Regions from separate parts of the uncultured Negativicoccus sp. genome, predicted to be linked through region 2. Evidence: riboswitches for the same ligand, from Rfam matches in the RefSeq annotation. Region 2 holds a riboswitch; the other holds the start of a gene.
What was found. Region 2 has a riboswitch for cyclic di-AMP ahead of RDN69_RS04610 (APC family permease). Riboswitches for the same ligand answer to the same signal wherever they lie in the genome.
Positions count from the first base shown of each region.

Region 1 (14,980 bases), on a different contig from region 2:
GCGAAAAACATATTCATGCGTTCCAAACGGATCCCTCGCGTATGTGCGATATCCGGCTGAAAACTGGCCAGCAGCAGCGGCGTATGAAATTTTCCGAGCGACAATATAACAAGCAATGCAATGATCGCAATCGCCGCAATATTTGCCCAATTAACCGTTAAAATACTGCCGAAGAGAAAGCTCATCAAACTGGTATTCGGGATCCGCGCGAGCGAGCTGCACACGACTGCCAACGCCAAACCGCCGTAGAAAAACAACGCCAACCCCATATCGCCGTATTGCAGATGCTTGCGGCGCACGATTTCAATACCGCCCGCCGCGGCGAGTGTCAAAACGACCGCGCCGATCGCGGGATTAATGCCTAGCAACGCGCTTCCCGTGACGCCGGCAAAGGCAATATGTCCCAAACCGTCTCCCAAAAGCGACTGCCGCCGAATCACGACAAACATCCCGACTAAAGGACAGAGCAACGCGACAATAAGGCCGGCCAAAAACGCGCGCTGCATAAATTCATAGCTGAGCATTTCCATCATCCGACCACCTCCGCCATGTGCAATCCGGTCGCATGGCTGGTGACAAATTGATGCGGCGGACCGTCATAACAAAGCGTACGGTCGATGCAAAGCACTCGGTCGGCATGCGGTAACGCGCGCGCGATATCATGCGTCACCATAATAATTGTTGTCTGCTGCTCCGCCTGAATATTGCTGAGCAGATCCAGCAGCATATTTCCTGCCGTATAGTCGATCCCGCTGGTCGGCTCATCCAAAAGCAGCAATGCCGGCCGCGCGGCAATCGCCTGCGCCAGCATGACACGCTGCTGTTGACCTCCCGACAGATCACCGATACGTTTATGCGCCCATTCCGCCATCCCCACTTTAGTGAGTACTGCCTGACGTTGTTTGATCTGTTCGGCATGTGAAATCTCGGTTCCCCAAAAGCCGAGATCGACTACTTCGTTCACCGTCGCGGGAAATGATGCCGTATTTTGATTGTAATGCTGAGGCACGAAACCGATACCGCCGGCGCGTTGCCAAGCTTGCGGCGATTGGCCGGCAATCGTAATCGTTCCCTCGGCCGGCGTCAGGAGTCCCGCTAACAGCCGCAGCAGCGTTGTTTTCCCGGCGCCGTTCGGACCGACGATCAAAGTAAATCCGCCGTGCTCCACGGCAAAGTGTATATCGGTAAATACCGTCTCGTTGTCATACCGAAATGCCAAGTTTTGCGCTGTAATCCATGTGTTCATTATCTGATTGATCCTTCAAATGTTTATTTCATAAAAAAAGAGGCTTACGCCTCTTAAATTAACCGCCTTGCACCCACATAACAATCGTTCCAGTAGCCCTCCGACAAGCTGTCGATGACTACGCCGCGACTCGATGTGGAACTGATAAAACGATCGCCCCCCAAGTAAATACCCGAGTGCGATACACCGTCCGTATATGTCGAGAAAAAGACCAGATCCCCCGGCTGCATTTGACTGCGACTCACGCTACGCCCCATGTGGTATTGTTCATCGGCCGACCGCGGCAATACCAATCCGGCCGCTTTGGCAGCAAACTGAACGAAGCCCGAGCAGTCAAAACCGCTGGGGGTAGAACCTCCGAAAAGATACGGTACACCGATATATTCCTGCGCGACAGAAATCAGCCGCCGCACCAGCAGCGTTGAAAAATCGCCGCGACTGGTCGGTATGTCACGACTCAGCAACGCGCGATAGGTAGCCGGACCAACCAAGCCGTCCGCTTCCAAACCATGCGCTTCCTGAAATTCCCGAATGGCATCTTCCGTGGCCGGACCGTATACGCCGTCCGCTTCCAAGTGATACCCTAACGTTCCCAAGCGATGCTGAATCGTCGAAATATCTTCGCCGATATCTCCCGGGTGATAGGTGGCTCCCACTGCCAGCGGTACCATTAAAAACATCGCCATACAAGTCCAGCGTCGTATTCCTACCATCATGCTCCCTTCCGCCTGCGAGGTTAGCTGACGGGTTCGGCCAAGAGCTGACCGTCTTTTGCAAGATACACCCCGAAAACATTTGGTTCCCCCGCGCGCATATGCGCTTCGGCACACTTTCGTGTTTTGTTGTTAATGTCTCGTTTTCTGATTCACCGTACCGCGCAACCAATACAGAGGTCGATCCTTTACCTCCGCAAAAATGCGCCCGATATACTCACCGATAATTCCCAAAAAGATCAACTGCAAGCCGCCGAATAGCAACATCATCACAGCAAGCGTGGCCCAACCGGGAACCGCTTCCAGGAAATAATACTTAATCAACAGCACATAGATGATCAAAAGCAAGCTGCCGATGCCTGACAACACTCCCACATAGAGAGCCATACGCAGCGGCAACGTCGAATATGAAGTAATTCCGTCCAAGGCGAACCGCACCATCTTACGCAACGAAAATTTACTTTCGCCGGCATAGCGCGCCGGTGCACGGAATGTAATTTGCGTTTGCCGATAGCCGATATCGCTTACCAGGCCGCGGATAAATCGCGCCTTTTCGCGAAACAGCAATAAGCTGTCCGCCACTTTGCGATCAATCAGGCGAAAATCGGAACCGCCTTCGGTAATCTGCACTTGGGAAATCGAATTAATGAAACGATAGTAGAGTTTCGAGGTCCATTTTTTGAACGCACCGACATTGGCGGTCGAAAGCCGTACCGTCTGTACCACTTCATAACCGTCATACCATTTATCCAGCAGGTCCGGAATCATCGTCGGCGGATGCTGCATGTCTCCATCCATGGTAACCACCGCATCGCCGCGAGCATGATCCAAACCGCAGGTAAGCGCGGTTTGATGTCCGAAATTACGTGCCAAAATAAAAGCGGTCACGCGGGCATCCCGTTCCGCAAGCTCCGTTAAAATCAACGGCGTGCGATCACTTGAGCCGTCATCGACAAATAAAAACTCAAATGACTCGTCACGATGCGCAGCCACTTCACATAACGCATCGTAAAAGTGCAATATATTGTCCTCTTCATTGAAAAAAGGAACAACGATTGAAATCAGCATTTCTACCACCAAACACTACTACTTTTTTATTTTACCATAAGCGAAAGAACCGCGCCACTGCGACAACTGCAACTGCGGACAGCTTTTATTGAGCGCCGAACCGCTCCCTAATTACGCCCTTTATGCTCCCGAAAAGCCGCTACTTTTTGGAACGCTTTACGCGCCGCAGCAAGCGTTTGGCGAATATCTTCATCCGTATGCGCAAGCGACATAAAGCCGCATTCGAATTGACTCGGCGCTAAATACACACCGGCCTCCAGCATAGCGAGGAAATAGACATTAAATTCATCCAAGTGCGAAGTCGCTACCGTATCGTAATCCGTGACTTCATGCTCATTGAAAAACACGGTGAACATCGAACCGATCCGATGCACAATGATCGGCACTCCCGCGTCCTTCGCCGCCGCTTCCAAGCCTTGGCACAACGTTTCCGTTTTCGCAGTCAATTCTGTAAAACGGTCCGCGGATAATTTATTCATCGTCGCCAGTCCCGCCGTTACCGCGAGCGGATTACCCGAAAGCGTCCCCGCCTGATACACCGGTCCTTGCGGCGCCAATTTTTCCATCACTTCGCGTTTACCGCCGAACGCACCGACCGGTAAACCGCCGCCGATTACTTTACCGAGGCAAATCAAATCCGGTGTGATGTCAAAATATTCACAGGCACCACCGGCCGCCGCGCGAAAACCGCTCATGACTTCATCGACAATCAAAAGCGCGCCGGCTTTCTGCGTCAATTCGCGCAAGAGTTGCAAATAGCCCGGCTGCGGCAATACGCAACCCATGTTACCCGCGACGCCTTCCACAATCACGGCGGCAATTTCATCGCCGTATTGAGCAAAAAGTTCTTTGACCGCGTCCGGATTGTTATACGGAATCGTCAGCGTATCCGCTGCAATTTCCGACGGAATTCCCGGGCTGTCGGGAACGCCCATTGTCGCCGCGCCGGAACCCGCTTTGACCAGGAGTCCGTCGCTGTGACCGTGGTAGCAGCCGACAAATTTCACAATCTTATCGCGCCCCGTATAGCCGCGCGCCAACCGTAACGCGCTCATCGTAGCTTCGGTCCCGGAGCTGACCAGACGAATCATTTCAATCGCCGGGAAAAAAGTCTGTACTTTTTGCGCAATTTCCGTTTCTAATTCCGTCGGCGCGCCGTAACTCGTGCCGTATTGCGCCTGTTCACGAATCGCTGCGACAACGTCGGCATCGGCATGGCCGAGGATCAAAGGTCCCCAGCTGAGAACGTAATCGATGTATTCATTGCCGTCGACATCAAAAATATGACTGCCTTTACCTTTGGCGATAAACGGCGGTGTCGTATCGACGTTACGAAACGAACGGACGGGACTGTTCACGCCGCCCGGCATAAATTTCTGCGCCGTAGCGAATGCTTCTGACGAACGCGTCCGACTCATCCTTCATACCCCTCTCGTATCCAGCGAGCCGCTTCCAATGCGTGGTACGTGATAATCAAATCCGCACCCGCGCGTTTCATCGACAGCAGCGTTTCCATAATAAGTCGCTTTTCATCGATCAAACCGGCGGCGCCGGCTGCTTTGACCATCGCATATTCGCCGCTGACGTTATACACGCAGATCGGCAAATGGGTAATTTCACGCGCCGCACGTACGACGTCAAGATACGCTAGCGCCGGTTTCACGATGATCGCGTCGGTGCCTTCCAACAAGTCCAGTTCAATTTCTTTCAAGGCTTCGCGCGCATTCGCCGGATCCATTTGATAGGTTTTACGATCTCCGAACTGCGGCGCCGAATGTACAGCATCACGGAACGGACCATAGTAAGCGGACGCGTATTTCGCCGCGTAACTCATAATCGCCACATCGCTGTAACCCGCTTCATCCAACGCTTCGCGCAGCACCGCAATGCGACCGTCCATCATATCGCTCGGCGCGACCATATGCGCGCCGGCTTTCGCATGACTGACCGCCACTTTAGCAAGCAGCGGCAAGCTTTCGTCATTCATAATGCAGCCGTTTTCCACATGGCCGCAGTGACCGCTTTCCGTGTATTGGCACAGACAGACATCGGTAATCACATACAGTTCCGGTACTTCTTTGCGAATCGCGCGAACCGCCTGTTGCACCGGTTCATTGTCATCCCACGCGGAATCGCCATCCGCCGCTTTATAGGTCGGAATGCCGAAAATTTCCACTGCGGGAATGCCGAGCTCAGCCGCTTCTTTGGCCATCTTAACCGCTTCATCGACGGAAAGATGGTACTGACCCGGCAGGCTTGCGATTTCTTCTTTAACGCCTTCCCCCGGAACGATAAATAACGGATAAATCAAATCATTGACAGATAATGCGTTTTCGCGCACCATGCGTCGAATATTGCGGTCGGCGCGCAAACGGCGCGGACGATCATACGGAGTAATCATACATTCGCTTCCTTTCGAAATACATCCAGTACAGCATCAACCATGGCATCCTGTGTCGCTTTCGCCGCCAGTCGATCCGGCTCCAGACCCGCTTGGCGCAACGCGTCGGCGGTAATTTCGCCGATCGCAATCAACGGAATGCCCGCAAGTTCATTGCACGGATCTTCCAACATCGCCAACAAACCGGTCACGGTGGATGCACTGGTAAACGTAATCGCGGAAATTTTTCCGCTTTGCAGTTCCTTTTGAAAAATATCTTTGCGCGAGGTCTCCGGTACGGTTTCATAAAACGGCACTACATCTACCACAGCGCCCGCTTTGCGCAGCGTCTCCGGTAACAATTCGCGAGCCTGCATCGCCCGCGGCAAAAGCACGCGCTTACCGGTCATTACTTCATCTTTAAGCGCGGCCAATAATCCTTCCGCCTGCGCCGTCTCCGGTACAATATCCGCCAGAATACCGTAACGTCGTAATTTTTCTGCCGTTTTCGAACCGACCGCCGCGATTTTCAGCGTCGCCAGGTCGCGACTGTCGCGACCGCATTCCGTGAGCACGGCAAAGAATCGTTCCACGGTATAGGGACTGGTAAAAAGTAAATAATCATACGAAGCGGCATTTTGCACCGCTTGCTTTTGCTCTGCCGTATTGTCTGTCGCCTGGCGACGAATCGCCGGAATATAGAGCGGTTGCGCGCCCAAACGCGCCAGCTTCTCACCCAGCACCGACGCGACATCGGCCGCACGAGTGACAACGATACGTTTACCGAACAGCGGCTGATCTTCAAACCAGCGCAGTTTATCACGCAACGCCACCACCTCGCCGATAACCAACAGTCCCGGCGGTTTCAAACCCGCCGCTTCCACCGCCGCCGGCAATTCCGCCAATGTAGCCACCACGGTTTCCTGCTCGGCTTTTGTACCCCAACGCACAACTGCGGCAGGAGTCGTCGCCGGTCGTCCGTGCGCAATCAGTTCACCGACAATTTTGCGCAGTTTGCCAAGTCCCATGACAAATGTCAATGTGTCTACGCCGGTCGCTAAATGCTCCCAGCGCATGGAGGCTTCCGGTTTTGTCGGATCTTCGTGCCCCGTAACTACCGCAAATGATGTCGCCACCGCGCGATGTGTCACGGGAATACCCGCATACGCCGGCGCGGCGATCGCGCTGGTGACACCCGGAACGATTTCAAAGGCCAGGTTATTTTCCCGTAACGCGAGCGCTTCTTCCCCACCGCGCCCGAAAACGAACGGATCACCGCCTTTTAAACGCGCTACCGTATGCCCCTGTGCTACCTTTTCAACGAGCAGCGCATTGATTTCCGACTGTTTCAGCGTGTGCTTTCCCGCCTGTTTACCGGCATAAATCAATTCCGCGTCGGGCCGCGTCAAAAACAGCAAGCTGTCATCGGCCAAGTAATCATAAATGACAACATCCGCTTTTTTTAAGCAGTCTTGCCCTTTGACCGTCAGTAAGCCGGGATCGCCCGGCCCCGCACCGATTAAATATCCAATTCCCGCCATCTCATCCCTCCAACATCGCGCGGACTTTCGTCCATAACTCGCGTCCGCCGTTAGCCAAGATTTCTTCCGCAACGGCTTGTCCCAACGACGCGGCCGCGCGGCATTTTCCGGTTCGTACGGCTTCAATGACCGTTGCGCCGTCCAGCGATAATAATCGTCCCTGTACTTGAATGGTATCGTTTTCATACACAGACGCAGCGCCGATCGGAACCTGACAGCCGCCTTCCAGCGCGGTTAAAATCGCGCGTTCCGCCGCCACGGCCGCTGCCGTTTCGGGATCATGAATGCCCGCGAGCAGCGCCAACAATTCTTCATCATCGGCGCGACATTCAATGGCCAATGCGCCTTGGCCGGCCGCCGGCAACCATTGAGGCGCTTGCAATACTTCCGTAATGCGATCCGCCAATCCCAGACGCTCTAAACCGGCGCGCGCTAAAATAACGCCCGCCAAATCTTCTGTTTCGATTTTTCCCAAACGCGTTTGCACATTGCCGCGAATCGATACCGGCACCAAATCCGGTCGCCAATGTAAAAGCTGCGCCGTTCGACGTAAACTGGACGTTCCTACCCGCGCACCGGCCGGTAAATCGCGCAACAGAGTGCCGTCGGCGGAGACAAACGCGTCCTCTACGGCGGCCCGTTGCGGAATCGCTCCGATCACAAGACCTTGCGGCAGTTTAGTCGGCATATCTTTCAAGCTGTGTACGGCAAAATCAATGCTGCCGTCCAAAAGTTTTGCCTCAAGTGCTTCCGTGAACGCTCCTTTACCGCCAAACGTATGCAAGGCCTGTTGCAGTTTACGATCCCCTTCCGTATTGACTTTGGTTGTCGTAAACGTGATCCCTTTCGCGGCCGGCAACGCTTCTAAAAGCGTAATCACATGCCGGGTCTGCCACAGTGCCAGCGCGCTTTGGCGCGTACCTACTTGGCATTCATTTCGCATCGTCAGTTTCCTCCGGCCGCGCCTCCGCAGGTAATGGCAATTGGTATACATCCGCCAGGATTTGCCAATACATCTTCTCGTCCTCTGTCCCCGCCACCTCGCGGAAATGAATCATCGGATCGCGTAATAATTTTCGTACAAGCACTTTCGACATGCCCTCAATCACGCGACGTTCATCGTCTTGCACATTGGGCAACTTGGCAAACGCGCGATGCACAATGCGCTTACGCACGATTTCAAAGCGATCGGTCACGGCCGCCATCAACGGACGCATGGAAAAATAGCTGTATTTTTCCATTAATTCAGCCACCGCTTCTTCCAGCAAGGGGTACGCCGCTTCCGCTTCCTGGGCCCGCATTTCTTTATTTTCGTCGACGACCTGTTCCAAGTCATCCAGGTTGTATAAGGTGATCCCCTCAATTTTAGATACTTCCGGATCGATGTCACGCGGCACGGCAATATCGATCATCACCAGCGGTCGCCCCTGACGCTTATGCATCAACTCCACCGCCTGCTCGTAATCAATTAAATACGTATTGGCACCGGTCGAGGTTAAAATGACATCCACACGTCCCGCCCAACGCAAGCGCTCTTCCAGCGGCACGGCGCGACCGTGATATTTTTTTGCAAGCACTTCCGCTTTATCCATGCTGCGGTTGGCAATCAGCAGGGTTTGCAAGCCGTGGCCGATGAGGTGTTTCGCCATCAGTTCCGACATCGTTCCGGCGCCTAAAATCAGCGCCCGTCGTTCCCCAAGCGAACCGAAAATCTGTTGCGTTAGCTTGACGGCCGCATAGCTTACCGAAACGGGATTATCCGCAATGCTCGTTTGCGTGCGGATTTTTTTGCCGATGGCAAGCGCCCGTTGAAACAGCATATTGCTGATGGTACCGGTCGTTCCGACCCGCACCGCGGTCAAATAGGCCACCTTCACCTGCGAGAGAATCTGTCCTTCACCGATAACGAGCGAATCCATGCCGGCCGCGACGCGAAACAGATGGCGTACCGCATCTTCGCCCTTATAGTAATACGTATATTCTTGTGAAACCGCAGTACCGATTTTGGCAAACAGCTTCTGCATCGCTGCCAGCGGCGGAACATCATCGGCCACCACGGCATATAATTCCGTACGATTACAAGTCGCTAAAAGCACCGCTTCATCCAGCTCGGCCAGACCGTAAATCTCGGTCAGCGCCTGATGAACTTGCGTAGCGTCCAGTGCGAATTGTTCACGTACTTCGATAGGCGCCGTTTTATGATTCAGCCCCAAGACGGCCAATTGCATGCAAAATCTCCCCTTTTATGATTTCTTTTTCCCCGCGGCGAATCCGTTCCAAGGTATCATCGGGCAAGTACGTTCGCCAAAACGCTTGCCGTTCTGCTGGTTTCGGCAACAGTTCCCTTACCTTTTGCCGTAACGGCGCAAGTTCCGCGGCAAACGCACCGATGTCCGCGTACTGTTCCTCCAAATCCCGCGTGAGCAGCGCGACCAATCGCGGCATCGCGCCCTGCGATGTCACCGTCCCGGTAAGGCTGCCGCTTTCCCAGTTAGCCGGCAGCATCAGATCCCCCTCGGCGGCATTGACCGCATCGTTGAGCCACGCTCCTTTTGTGTGCGCCGCAGTTTTTACCAATGCGCCGACTTGCGCCCCTGCAGCGGAAATGACGATATCACCTTGTTGCACATCATCCGCCGCAAACGTCCGCGGATACCAGATGAGTTGCCCGGCCTCATGCCAGTCCCGAATCATCGGTTCCGCTTTCGGCGCAATGACAATGACCGTCTGCGCTTTTCCCATTACTTTACGCAATTTACGGACCGCCACCGGTCCCGCACCCACGCAAACAACGCGGCGGTGTGCCACATCCAACACCGCCGCCACGCCGTTAGGTTTCATTATTGCGCCGCTGCCGCATCAAAACCGATATCGTCTACGGCGGCGCAAAGTGCTTCTACATTGGTTTTAGTCTCATCAAAATCAACGTCGGCGATGCCGGAGGCCAAGTCCACTTTAGCGTCATGTACGCCTTCGACATCACGCAATGTTTTCGTCACCGATTGCACGCAATTTTCGCAACTCATCCCGGTCACTTTCAATTTTGTCTTCATGTCAAGTCTCCTCTCCATTGCCGAAAATCAAAGTCGAAGGATATCTTCTGTTCCCGACAAATTTGTAAAAAGTTTCTAATGATACGCGCCGTCAATCCCCAAATCGTAAAATCGCCATAGGTATAAAAATACACGTCGTACTTCTGACGACCGGTCCATCCGGGTACAACGCTTGTAACACGTTCATAAGGAAAGTTTTCTCCCGGGCGCACGCCGTCCTGCATTTCGACGCGCACGGGTTCGTGTTCCATCAGCCACTGCAACGGCACCGTAAACACGGAATTCACTTCCGCCGGATTGCAAACGAATTTCGGGACATCTTCACGGAAGGCAAGATATGGCGCTACCATGCGCCCGTTCACCGTGTAAGCCAATGGCAACGCGCCAAGCAACTCCCAACTTTCCGAAGGCGTGCCGATTTCTTCCGCCATCTCGCGCAGCGCCGTCACACCGGGATGCGCATCATAGGCTTCAATTCTGCCGCCCGGAAAGGATACTTCATTGGGATGGGAGCGCAAATGAGGGTTTCGCAGTTCCAATACCAGTTGCCAGCCCTCGTCGGCAGGCATTAGCGGTACGGCAACGGCATATTGTAAGACGCTGCGCCAATCCGCATGACGCGGTAACGGATTCTTCACGGTTCGCCCCCCCTATTTCTTTATTATAACATTACCCGCAATGAGCTATGACCAAGGTGCTTGCATCCTTAACGCAAACGCACCTTTGTCGTTTCCGTCGCGGTTTTATCTTCATCATCGAAAAGCGCTTCGACAAATTCTTGCGCACGAAACGGCTGCAAGTCGTCAACGCCTTCACCGAGTCCTACCCATTTCACAGGCACGCCGAGTTCTTCCTTGACGGAAATCACAACGCCGCCTTTCGCGGTACCGTCCAGTTTGGTGAGTACAACGCCCGTGAGCGGTACGGACTGACCAAATACTTTCGCCTGACTCACTGCGTTTTGTCCGGTGGTAGCATCGAGCACCAACCAGGTTTGGTGCGGCGCATCCGGCACCAACTTGGCAGCGACACGACTGATTTTGGCGAGTTCCCCCATTAAATTCACTTTGGTGTGCAAACGTCCTGCGGTATCGATCAATACGACATCACTTTTGCGCGCCAACGCCGCTTCCAACGCATCATAAACGACCGCGGCGGGATCCGCTCCTTCCTGATGTTTGACAATCGGTACGCCGACACGCTCCGCCCAAATCGTCAGCTGTTCGGACGCGGCGGCGCGGAACGTATCGCCGGCCGCCAGTAAAACTTTTTTACCGGCGTTTTTATAGTATTGCGCCAACTTGCCGATACTCGTTGTCTTACCGACGCCGTTGACACCGACAATTAAAATAACCTCCGGCGAATGCGGCAGCGCGGCGGGATCATTATCCACGGCAAGCCATGTTTCCATCGTTTTGGCGAGGAAGGGCATGACTTCTTTCGTGCTGTGAATTTCACCTTCTTTTACCGCGGTGCGAATTTCACCGAGCAAGTAGTCGGTTGCCGTCACGCCGAGATCACCGGTCAGCATAACGGCTTCCAAATCGTCTAGAAATTCTTCGTCGATTTCGTCATAGCCGATAACCAACGTTTCCATATTTTTGACAAAACTTTTTTTCGTGCGTTCTAAACCGGCACGGACTTTATCCAAAAAGCTCATGGTGTCTCCTTATACTGTTTCAAATTGACGGCAATTAATTGCGAGATCCCGCGCTTCACCATCGTCACGCCTTGCAGGCGATCCGCGGACGCCATGGTCGGTTTGCGGTGCGTAATGACGATAAATTGCAAGCCGTTGCGCCCCGTTTCCAAGTATCGTGTGAAACGTTTGATATTGGCATCGTCCAACGCCGCATCAATTTCATCTACCAGACAAAACGGCGCCGGCCGATAGGCCATAAAGGAAAAGAGCAACGCAATGACAGTCAGAGCGCGTTCACCGCCTGACAAGAGCGAGAGCGCCTGCTGTTTTTTACCCGGCGGTCGGACCATAATTTCTACGCCGGCGGGTTTATTTTCGTCCGCGTCCGTCAGTATCAATTGCGCCTCGCCGCCGCCGAACAGATGGGCGAAAATCCGCTGGAACTCGGCGGCCACGACTTCAAATGCCGCCGCGAACTGTTCCTGCATGGTGCGATCAATCTCCGCCACTACATTTTGCAACGTATCGCGGGCCGCGGTCAAATCGGCGAGCTGCGCCGTATAAAACTCGCTGCGCTCACGCGATTTTTCGTACTCCTCAATCGCCTGCTCGGAAATATCCGTAAAGCGCGCGATTTCCGTCAATAATCGACGTTGTTCGGCAAGCAGCGTCGCCTGCGTTCCCGCGACGATCGCAGGCTCCACTGCCTGCGGATCTAAATCATACATCGCCAATTGTTCGCGCTGCTGTTCCATTTCCGCCTGCGCCGCTTCCTTTTTTGCCAGAAGTCGCGCCGCTTCCACTTTCGTTTCCGTCGCTTTTGCCCGCATTGCGCGCAACTGATCTTGCTCCGCTTGCTGCGCGTTCAAACGTTCCGCGTGCGCATCGTAAAACGCGTCCGCTTGCACTTTCGCCGTCTGCGCCGTTTGCTGCGCCTCATCCGCCTGCTTTTGCAACGTTTCCTGCGAAGCGCTCAATGCTTTGGCCGCCGCTTGAATTTCCTTTTCACGTTGCGCAAGCCGTTCCATGTCCGCCTGCGCATTTTTTTCCTGCTCGGTTTGGCGGACCTTCTCCTGCTCCTGTTGCCGCAGCGTTGCCTGCACCGTGGCCAACTCCACATGCGCTTCGGTGTAGGCGTGCTCGCAGCGAGCCAGCTCCGCTTCCTGCGCGACCGTATCCGTTGTCGTTTCAGTGACTGCTGTCGGCGCAACGGTCAGTTCTTTTTGCTTGTTTACCGTCAGCCGGTATTCGTCCGCCGTCTGCGTTTGTGCGCTGCGGATTTCATCCGCTTGGCGCACGATACCGTTCCATTCGTCACGCAGAGCCTGCAGCTGCGCCGTTTGCGAAGCAATCGCCAGGGCCGTCGTCTGCGCGGTGTTTTGTAAGGCATCCCGTCGCGCGAGCGCCGCGGAGATGTCCGGCAGCTCTCGCTCCGGTTGTGCGGCAAGCGTTTCCAGTTGGGCGCGCAATGCGGATAATTCCTGCTGCCGACCGAATAATGTCAGCTCCGCGCGCCGCGTGCTGCCGCCCGTAAGCGCGCCGCCCGGTTGAAAAAGATCACCCGCGCGCGTCACCAGACGAATGCGCTGTTGGTATTTCGCCGCCAGATGCGAACCGGTGGCGAGATCTTCCACCAGCACCGTACGTCCCAGCAAATAATCAACCAGCGGTTGCAAATAAGATTCCGCTTCCACCAATTCCGCGGCCAAGCCGATCACGCCCGGCTCGTGTAAAATTGCCCGATCGCGATCCGTAAGCGTCCGCGGCCGCATTTCGTCCAAGGGATACAGCGTCACGCGACCGCTTTTCGTGCGGCGTAAAAAACGAATCGCCGCCTGCGCCGCTTGGCTGTCGCGCATCACGAGATGCTGTTGCATACCGCCCAACGCTATATCCAGCGCCGTGGTATATTCCTTCGGCACGCGCAAAAGTTGCGCTACCGTTCCATAGCAGTCGCTGCGCCATGCTTCCGTGGCGCCAAGAACCGCTTTCGTCGCGCGGCCATAGCCCTCGTAGCTGTCGGCTAACTGTTGTAAATATTGGTACCGCGTTTGCGTTGTCTGCAATGTTTCGCGCGCTTTCGCGTTAGCCGCCTGCGCCGCTTCGCGCTGCGCCTGCAGTTTGTTCACAACCTCTTCCTGCTCCGTGAGTTGTCGGCTGCTTTCCGATGCGGTCGCCTGCGCCGTCGCAAGTGCCGCTTGCGCCTGCTGCAAACGCGTTTGTAATGTTTCCTTGCGTATGTCTAACTCCCGCGCGCGACGCGTAAGTTCGGCATTGCGCTCCTGCAATTGCTGCGCTGTTTGCTGCAAAAACTCCTGTTCCGCCGCGCTCCGTTCCTCGCGTCGCAACCGGTCGGCGACCTGTTCACGGGCCGCTTGCAACACAGCGCGCAACCGATCACGCCGCGCCGTTCCTTCCGCCAAGCGCGCCTGCGCTTCGTCCCGCTCTTGCGCCGTGGCCGCTATCGCCGCGACCGTCGTCGCCTGCGCCGCCGCAAGCTGTTCCAATATCTGCCGCTTTTCCGCCAGCGCCTGCGCCACTTCCTGCATTTCTTTCGCGTGCTGATGACTGCGCTCCGTCAACACCGCAAGTTCGCTGCGCAAGCGTTCGCAATGTTGCGCCGCGATGTTGGCCGCCTGCTCTTTTTCACGCAACATTTGTTGCGCTTTCGTATCTGCTTCCGTTTGCGCCTGCGCCGCCGCTTCCAGCTGCGTAAGTTCGGTTGTCTCCGCCGTCGCCGCCTGATCTGCGGTAATCCATTCTTTCTCTGCGCGCGTCAGTTGACGTTGCGACGTTTGCCACGCTTTCCATGCGAGACTGCGCGTGATATTTGCCTCCTGCGTGCGCAACTCATTACGTTGTTTCGCCTGCCGCGCTTTTTCTTCCAGCGGCGGTAAATCCTGCGCGAGCAGTCGCGCAATATCGCTGACGCGCTCCATATTGCGTTCCGCCTCGCGCAATTTGCGCATGCCTTCTTCTTTGCGCAGCTTGTAACGGGTAATGCCCGCTACTTCTTCAAAAACGAGTTTGCGTTCTTCCGGTCGACCGATTAAAATCCGATCGACCCGCTGCTGCCCGATGACCGCCAGGGAGTCCCGACCCAAACCGGTATCCGCCAGCAACAGTTGAATATCTTTTAAGCGGCAATTTTGACGATTAATAAAATAATCGCTCGCACCCGAACGAAGCAGACGTCGCGTCACCGCCACCTCTGCCGTATCCGTTTGGAAAAAGCCGTCACTATTGTCAAAAACGAGTGTCACTTCCGCCGAAGCTTTCGCGCGTTCGGTCGCCGTGCCCGCAAAAATCACGTCACTCGACTGCTCACCGCGCAGCT
Region 1 is NZ_CABSTC010000018.1:424-15,403, forward strand. Features, by position in the region: gene RDN69_RS02450 (metal ABC transporter permease) at 1-533, opposite strand, end outside; gene RDN69_RS02455 (metal ABC transporter ATP-binding protein) at 530-1,246, opposite strand; gene RDN69_RS02460 (NlpC/P60 family protein) at 1,300-1,962, opposite strand; cyclic di-AMP (ydaO/yuaA leader) riboswitch at 1,959-2,083, opposite strand; gene RDN69_RS02465 (glycosyltransferase family 2 protein) at 2,092-3,027, opposite strand; gene hemL (glutamate-1-semialdehyde 2,1-aminomutase) at 3,135-4,445, opposite strand; gene hemB (porphobilinogen synthase) at 4,442-5,428, opposite strand; gene cobA (uroporphyrinogen-III C-methyltransferase) at 5,425-6,948, opposite strand; gene hemC (hydroxymethylbilane synthase) at 6,950-7,891, opposite strand; gene hemA (glutamyl-tRNA reductase) at 7,881-9,176, opposite strand; gene RDN69_RS02495 (bifunctional precorrin-2 dehydrogenase/sirohydrochlorin ferrochelatase) at 9,145-9,789, opposite strand; gene RDN69_RS02500 (heavy-metal-associated domain-containing protein) at 9,789-10,001, opposite strand; gene RDN69_RS02505 (CoA pyrophosphatase) at 9,998-10,639, opposite strand; gene ftsY (signal recognition particle-docking protein FtsY) at 10,708-11,661, opposite strand; gene smc (chromosome segregation protein SMC) at 11,658-14,980, opposite strand, start outside.
Region 1: it holds a riboswitch for cyclic di-AMP, as region 2 does, so the genes downstream of both, RDN69_RS02460 (NlpC/P60 family protein) here and RDN69_RS04610 (APC family permease) in region 2, are expected to answer to the same signal.

Region 2 (7,806 bases):
ATCGCGGCGGTGGTTTTGCCTTTACCGTCTCCCGTATAGACCTGGATATAGCCTCGTTTCATCGACGTCACCTCATCTCGACATGATCAAAATATAACGGTTCTTCATGGCGATACGCGTCCGCCATGGCGATGGCCGCCCGTTGCAGATCGTGCACCAGTGATGCCGGTGCCAGCACTTTCACGGCCGGACCGAATTGCAACGACCAGTGGAAGAGCGCGGTAGCGTTCACGGTGACTCCGACGACCACGGTTTTGTCCGTAACTTCGCTGATCGTGCAGGAGGTTCCGAAATCGTCCATGACGGCGTCCAAGATCTCGCGATCACATCGGAATAAACACGGTACCGCCGGTCCGGCAAACATGTTGACATGCTCCGCCAGATGCTTCGGTAAATGCAATTCGTCATCGCCCGACTGCGTCACTTCGCGCAGCGGACGAAGCTCACGGTTTTTTTCGATTCGCACATCCTGCATCCGATCGACGCGGTAATGCGAAATATCATCATGCCCTTCGGTATTACCGATCAGGTAGAAACGACCGTTCGTCGCAACCACCGCGTACGGGCTCACCCGGTAGCGATGCGGACGCTTGCGATGCCGGCGAACGCGCGGCCGCTGCTGCTTATCCGGACCGTATTGCAGGTAATGGAACACGACCGGTTGCTGCGTTTCAATCGCTTCATTCAAGACGTCCAACGAATACAGCATCTGCGCGTTGGCGGGACTTTCCTGCTGCCAGTTGAGCCAGCTCTCATTCGGAATGTTGTGAACTCCCAACGTGGGATTCGTATAATACCGACTTTGCAACCGCAACAGTTTTTGGATCATGTCCTCGACCTGCCGGGCCGGTAAATGCGAAAACAACAGGCCGTCAATGAGCGTGGTCAGTTCCACCGGCGCGAATTCATGCTCGTAATACCACGAACCGTAGACATTTTCCACTTTTTCGCGGCTCGCGCTCTTGCGCTGCCACGGTTTGTAACCGAGCGGATAGCCCGCTTCCAAGAGATTGACCAGGTTGCGTTTGACGGCTTTACGATCTAAGACCATTCCATAGTCTTCTTGCAGGTGCGTCAGAATCTGCTGCTGCGACAGCGGATGTTCGGGATCGGAAAAGCGGCGCAGTATCGTCAAGATGTACAATACACTCAGCTTCTTCGCCGGAATCTCGGACGGCGACGTCATCACGCGCAACTCCCGTTCAGTTGCTTTCGTTCCCTTTTGCATGGGCACACCTCCTTGCCGCAATGCTATCTGTAATTTCAGTATAGCACGATTTAACGCCATAAAACAGTCATAAAAGAGCATTTATGAACTTTTTAGCGGCGACGAAGTCCGTTTTGCCGACGGATTTATGTTACGTCGCCAGCCGCTGTTTTTTCCTATTTACAAGACATTTCCGCGGCGCTATAATGTGGAAGTAAAACGAAATGCCGAATTTTCTGACGGAAAACGGGGGAACCAAATCTTGGGGTGAATCGAAAGAGGAAGACAACCTTATGCTTCTAACCCGACAGCTAACCTCGTAGGCAAAAGGTAAGGTCCCATGGGACCGGGAGGTCTATTTTTCATGCGCAAATTTACATTTTCTTCATTTTCTCAATTGCTTTTAGGGCGCCCGCTCAAGAGTACGGAACTCAGTCACGAACGGCTGCCGAAGTGGAAAGCGTTGCCGATCTTTTCGTCTGACGCGCTTTCCTCCATCGGTTACGGTCCGGAACAAATCGCGCTGGTTTTGGTATTGCCGGGGCTGATTTTATACAACTACTTTCCGTGGATTATCGCGGCGATCGTGGCGTTGCTTTTCATCATTACGATTTCCTACGCGCAGGTCATCAAGGTGCATCCTCAAGGCGGCGGTGCCTATTCGATCGCCAAAGAGTATCTCGGTGAATACCCGGCGCTGCTCGCGGCGGCGAGTCTATGCGCGGACTACGTGTTGACGGTCGCGGTATCGGTATCATCCGGCACGGCGGCGCTGATTTCCGCGTGGCCGGCGCTCATACCGTACCAAATCGGCATTGATCTTTTCGCGGTGTTTGCGATATTGATGCTGATTAATTTACGCGGTTTGCGCGAAGCGTCCAACGCCTTTGTCTGGCCGACCTATGCTTTTTTGGTCACGGCGTTGATGCTCGCCGGATCGGGGATCTACCAAATTTTTGTGCTCGGTCGACCGCCGGTCATTTTGCCGCAAGCGACGACCACACTCACGCCGGGCACCCTTTGCTTTTTACTGTTGTTGGCTTTCGCCAACGGCTGTTCTTCCATGACCGGCGTGGAAGCGATCGCAAACGGCGCGGGCGCGTTTCGGGAACCGGTAGCGAAGAACGCGAAAAAAACGATTGCCGTAATGGCGATTATCCTGTCGACGCTGCTGATCTCCACGGGTTTTCTCATCGTGCATTTCGGCTTGCTGCCGAGCGCGGACCGCACCTTGCTCTCCCTCTTGGCGGAAACCGTGTGGGGACGCGGAACCGGTTATTTCATCTTCCAGCTGCTGACCATGGTGATTCTATATTTAGCCGCCAACACCGCGTACAACGGTTTGCCGCCGCTGATGTCCATTTTGGCGCAGGACGGTTACCTGCCGCGCTACCTCGCGCATCGCGGCGCGCGTCTTTCCTTTGCCAACGGCATCATTTTACTGTCGCTTTGCGCCGGCGGATTGATCATCGCGTTCCACGGCAGTGTGGAGCATTTGATTTCGCTGTACGCAGTGGGCGTATTTCTTTCCTTCACATTGGCCCAGGCGGGTCTTTGCGTGCATTGGCTCCGCCAACAGCCGCGCCCGTACGGACGACTCTTGCTGAACGGCTTCGGCGCGCTGGTCACGGCGGCCGTCGTGGGCATCATTTTAGTCACCAAATTCATTCACGGCGCCTGGATCATTTTAATCTTCCTGCCGATTTTAATGCGCATATTTAAGGCGATTCACACGCACTACGAAAAGGTACGGGAAGCGTTGACACTTTCCTCGGAAGAGCTGACGAATATTCTGTCGCAACCGGTCAACGAGCACCACGTGTTGTTGCCGGTCGCAAGTCCCACGCGCGCCGTCGCGCGCGCCTTGCGTTACGCGCGCGACATTACCGACGATGCGCACATTCACGCGCTCCATATCGCCATTGACGCGGAGGCCGGCGAACGTGTCCGCCAAAAATGGCACCGACTTTTGCCTGCGATTTCAATTGAGGTAATACCGTCGCCGTATCGGGATTTCTCCGAGCCTTTGTTGGATTACATCAAAGCATTTCGCGACCGCCACCCCGACGCGTCGATTGCGGTATTAATTCCGGAATTTGAGGTCGGCTCGGGCTGGGAGCGTCTGTTGCATAACCAACAAGGTTTGCAGCTGCGCTGGCAGCTTTTAAATCGATTTGACGTGATCGTGACAACCGTCCCGCTGCTATTGACGGATCCTCATGAGAAAAAAGAGTAAACAAAAAGAACGGACATTCCTGTCCGTTCTTTTTATTTTCTTTGCTTACGCGGCGACCAGTACGCTCAGACCGTAATGCACCAAAATGCTCGCGAGGACGATGAGCACTAAATTCGCGCGGTAAAACGCGAGCCCGATCGCAACCAGCAACGACACCGTCGTGGCGAGCAATGGCGTCTCCTCCATGCTGACAAATACGCCGGGCACGATCAACGCGCCCAACACGGCGAAAGGGATCAGAGCAAGCGCAAAGGAAAGTTTCGGCGGCACTTTATCCGCTCGCCAAAAGAACGGCGGCGCAATGCGCGGCACCAAAGTAACGAACCACATGCCGATCAGCAAAAGAATATAAAAGGCATCGCTTTGATTTACCATTGTAATCGCTTCTTTGCCGCCGTGACCAATGCGACCGCGCTGACTGTCGCGATGAAAATCGTCAAACCGTGGCCGATGCCGAGCAATGTCGCCAACGCGTACAACAGCAAATTCATCGTGACCGCGATCAGCGTCACCAAACGCGCCTGCGGCTGTTCCCGCAACGCCGGCACCAGCAGGCCGAGAAACATCGCGTATAAACCGATGCCCATGGAACTTGCGAGCGCGGGCGGCAATAAATCGGTCAGTCCGATGCCGAACGCCGTGCCGACTACCCAGGAGAGATAACCCGACAGACCGATCCCGATGACATACGCCGGCGGCAAGGCCTGATGTTTTTCCAAGAGCGCGACGGAAAATAATTCATCGGTCGTCAACGAACCGACCGCCAAACGCTCCGACTTCGTCGCCCCGCTTCCAAATTATGCGCGAGCCCCGCCGCCAAAAGCAGGTTGCGGGAATTCACCAGCAGCGTGGTTAAAATAATTTCCCACACGCCCGTGCCGGTAATCATCAAGTTCGCCGCCATAAACTGCGCGGAACCGGCGTAGACGACCGCGGATGACGCCAGCACGAACCACGCGGGCATGCCGTACACGGAGGATAAGACACCGTACGCGATCGCGATCGGCATATAGCCGATGGCAATCGGCACTCCTTTCGCCAAACCGCGGCGAAAATGCTTATTCATCGGCGTCTCCTCCTTGTTATAATAATTAGCCTACGGTAACAGATACCGCCGCGCGAAGCAAGATTTTTATCGTTTTATGCCGTTTTGTAGCGATAGCAATGCGGCAAAATGCAAATACATCGAAGCCAAATAAAAGCCGCATCGCACATTTCATTATCTTCGTAATGACACGACCCGTTTTCGCAAAAGAATAGGCTCGACCGCAAAAATGAGCGGATTCATCCATATCGCGTGTCTATATAAGCGTATTCGTCTACGCTAACGCGCTGCGTTGGCAACTTGTCCACGACATCGCCGCGAAACGCAGCAAACGGTGGAAAACCTTCTCGGAAAATACATTTTTACCTAAGCCAAACATTTAACAGCGCCGATTTTACACGTTTTTCTCACTTTAAATTGATTTTTGCCGTGCACAAAAATTATTTATCCACCGATCTATCCAAGTTATCCACTTCATTTTATTTCTTTATTTTGTTTTCAAACCATTGATTTAGCCTTTGCTTTACAAGCATCTTTATTTTTGTATCGGTAGTTATTATTAAGAAATCAAAAAAGTTTTCCACATAGATTGCTGTCTACTGACAGTGTATTGTTTGCAAAAACAGTGAGTTTACGCAATTCTCATTAAATTTATTGTATTTTTGACATGGACATGTGGATAAATGTGGATAAGCGTGTGGATAAACCACATTTTCTACACTTATCCACATGCTTTCCACAAATTTTATTTTGACGATGAAAATACATTTATTTCTTTTTATTCCGCAGTGTTCCACAAAAAAAGAGCCGCGAGGGCTCTTTTTTTAATGCTTAAACGACGATATTATTTGCGTTTCAGTGCTGCACGTGCGGCAACTGTTCAATAATGCGATATACCCATTCACCGGTTTGGTACAGGTGTTCTTCCAACAGGCATTCTTCCGGCGTGTGAACTTTGGTCATGCCGGTCGCAAGTACGGCTGCCGGGAAGCTGTGTTTATTGAAGTTGTTGGCGTCGCTGCCGCCACCGGTCGCGCCGACATTCGGTTCCAAACCCGCTTCTTTCGCCGCGCGTTTGGCGACTTCGATGCAGAGGCTGTTTTCATCGACCAGGTACGGCTGATAAATTTCTTCCACTTCGACTTCCGCTTTGCCGCCCGGGAAATCTTTTTCCACGGACATGAACGCTTCTTTCATCGCGTCCGTCTGCTGTTTCAATTTGGCCAAATCACGGCTGCGCGCTTCGGCTTTGACGCTACATTTATCCGCCACGATGTTCGTCGCGATGCCGCCGTCGATGAAACCGACGTTCGCGGTGGTTTCTTCATCAATACGACCGTACGGCAGACGCGCCAGCGCCGTGCCCATCATGACGATGGCGTTCACGCCGTCTTCCGGCGCCAGGCCCGCGTGCGAGCGTTTGCCGTGCATGGTGACGCGAATCGCGTTTTGACCCGGTGCCTGGTTAATGATTTTACCCGGCGCGCCGGACGAATCCATAACGTAACCGAAATCGATGCCTTGCGTAAGTTTCGTGTCGATATTGCGTGAGCCGCGTAAGCCGCCTTCTTCCGCCACGCAGAAGATGATAACGATCTTGCCGTGCGGCAGAGCGTTTTCTTTCATCAGGCGCAAGCCTTCCAAAATCGCGGCCACACCGGATTTGTCATCGCCGCCCAAAATCGTATCGCCTTTCGAAGTAATCACGCCGTCTTTCAAGACCGGTTCGATCCCCGCGCAGGGTTCGACGCAATCCATATGCGCCGTGAAAGCGACCGTCGGCAAGCCTTCCATCGTCGCACCGAAAGTGGCGATAATATTGCCGGCATTGCCGTTAATTTTGCTGCCCGCATCATCTTCTTTAACATCTTGCGCGCCCAGTTTTTTCAGACGTTTTTTTAGTAAATCGGCGACTTCCCGTTCATCACCTGTCGAGCAAGGGATGCGAATCAATTCGTAAAATTCGTTCAACATGCGTTCTTTATTAACATTCATCGTTTCTTTCCCCTTTCGTCACCGGTGGTTGTCTCACTGTCCCACCAAAATCCTCTGCGAATAGCCGTCGGGCCATATTTGTCCTGGAGTTTGTCGATCGTTTCCTGCGCCTTGCGCTCGCGCGCCGTGCCGTCCGCAAAGAGCGACATCGGCTCCGTTCCCGCCGGCAACAGTCCCGATACGGTCACGCCCAGGAGTCGTATACCTTCTGTGAGTTTAAGTTTATTATACAACGAGAAAACCGCCGCCGACAACGCCTGCGGTAAATCAATCGGATCGGCGAGCGTCACGGAGCGCGTAAGCGTCTTGTACGAACCGTAACGCAATTTCAACGTGACCGTGCGGGCGACCAGTCCTTTTTGACGCAAGCGGCGCGCGACGGTATCACTCGCCCGCAAAAGGTAACGGCGAATATCCGCATCCGCGTGGAGATCCTCCGCGAACGTTTCTTCTTCCCCGATCGATTTGCGCGGCGCGTGCGCGACAATGGGACGATCATCGCGGGCGTGCGCCAATTCCCAAAGCGTTTTGCCCTGCTGGCCGATCTGCCGCACCAATTGATCCGGATCGGCCGCCGCCACATCGGCGATCGTGACATAGCCGAGCGTTTCCAAATCCGCTTCCAACTTCGGACCCACGCCCCAAAGACGACGCACCGGCAACGACGCGATCATTTCCTGCGCCTGTTCATAAGGAATAATGACCAAACCGTGCGGCTTTTCCAAATCGCTCGCAAGCTTCGCTAAAAATTTATTGCCACCGATGCCGACCGACGCCGACAAACCGACCGCATCGTAAATATCACGTTGCACGCTGCGGCCGAGCGCTTTGAGCGTCGGAAACTGCGTCCCCATGCCGGAGATATCCAAAAACGCTTCATCGAGCGACAGCGGCTCGATTTCGGGCGCGTATCGATATAACACTTCATGAATCAACGCGGATACTTCACGATACACATGCATGCGCGGACGCACAAAAATTCCCTGCGGACAGCGTTGGCGCGCAATGCTCCCCGCCAATGCCGAATGCACGCCGTACGCGCGCGCTTCGTAGGAGGCGGTCGCCACCACGCCGCGCCGTTCCGAGGCGCCGACAATTACGGGCAGTCCTCGCCATTGCGGGTGGTCGCGTTGCTCGACGGAAGCGTAAAACGCGTCCATATCCACATGCATGATCCAGCGTCTGCGCATCGTATCTCCTTTCTAAAAAGATTCACCCGCCGCTCGACGGGTGAATCTTTTACTTGCTCATTTTTTCGACGCGACTTTCGGTTTCGCCGCGGGTTTTACCGCGGTTTTTCTCTTTGCTTTTGTCGTCGCGGCA
Region 2 is NZ_CABSTC010000043.1:117-7,922, forward strand. Features, by position in the region: partial or broken gene RDN69_RS04600 (cob(I)yrinic acid a,c-diamide adenosyltransferase) at 1-62, opposite strand, end outside; gene RDN69_RS04605 (YafY family protein) at 68-1,228, opposite strand; cyclic di-AMP (ydaO/yuaA leader) riboswitch at 1,423-1,547, shown strand; gene RDN69_RS04610 (APC family permease) at 1,572-3,443, shown strand; gene RDN69_RS04615 (AzlD domain-containing protein) at 3,489-3,818, opposite strand; gene RDN69_RS04620 (AzlC family protein) at 3,812-4,195, opposite strand; gene RDN69_RS04625 (AzlC family ABC transporter permease) at 4,192-4,509, opposite strand; gene RDN69_RS04630 (M20/M25/M40 family metallo-hydrolase) at 5,344-6,483, opposite strand; gene RDN69_RS04635 (DNA polymerase IV) at 6,480-7,673, opposite strand; gene RDN69_RS04640 (hypothetical protein) at 7,731-7,806, opposite strand, start outside.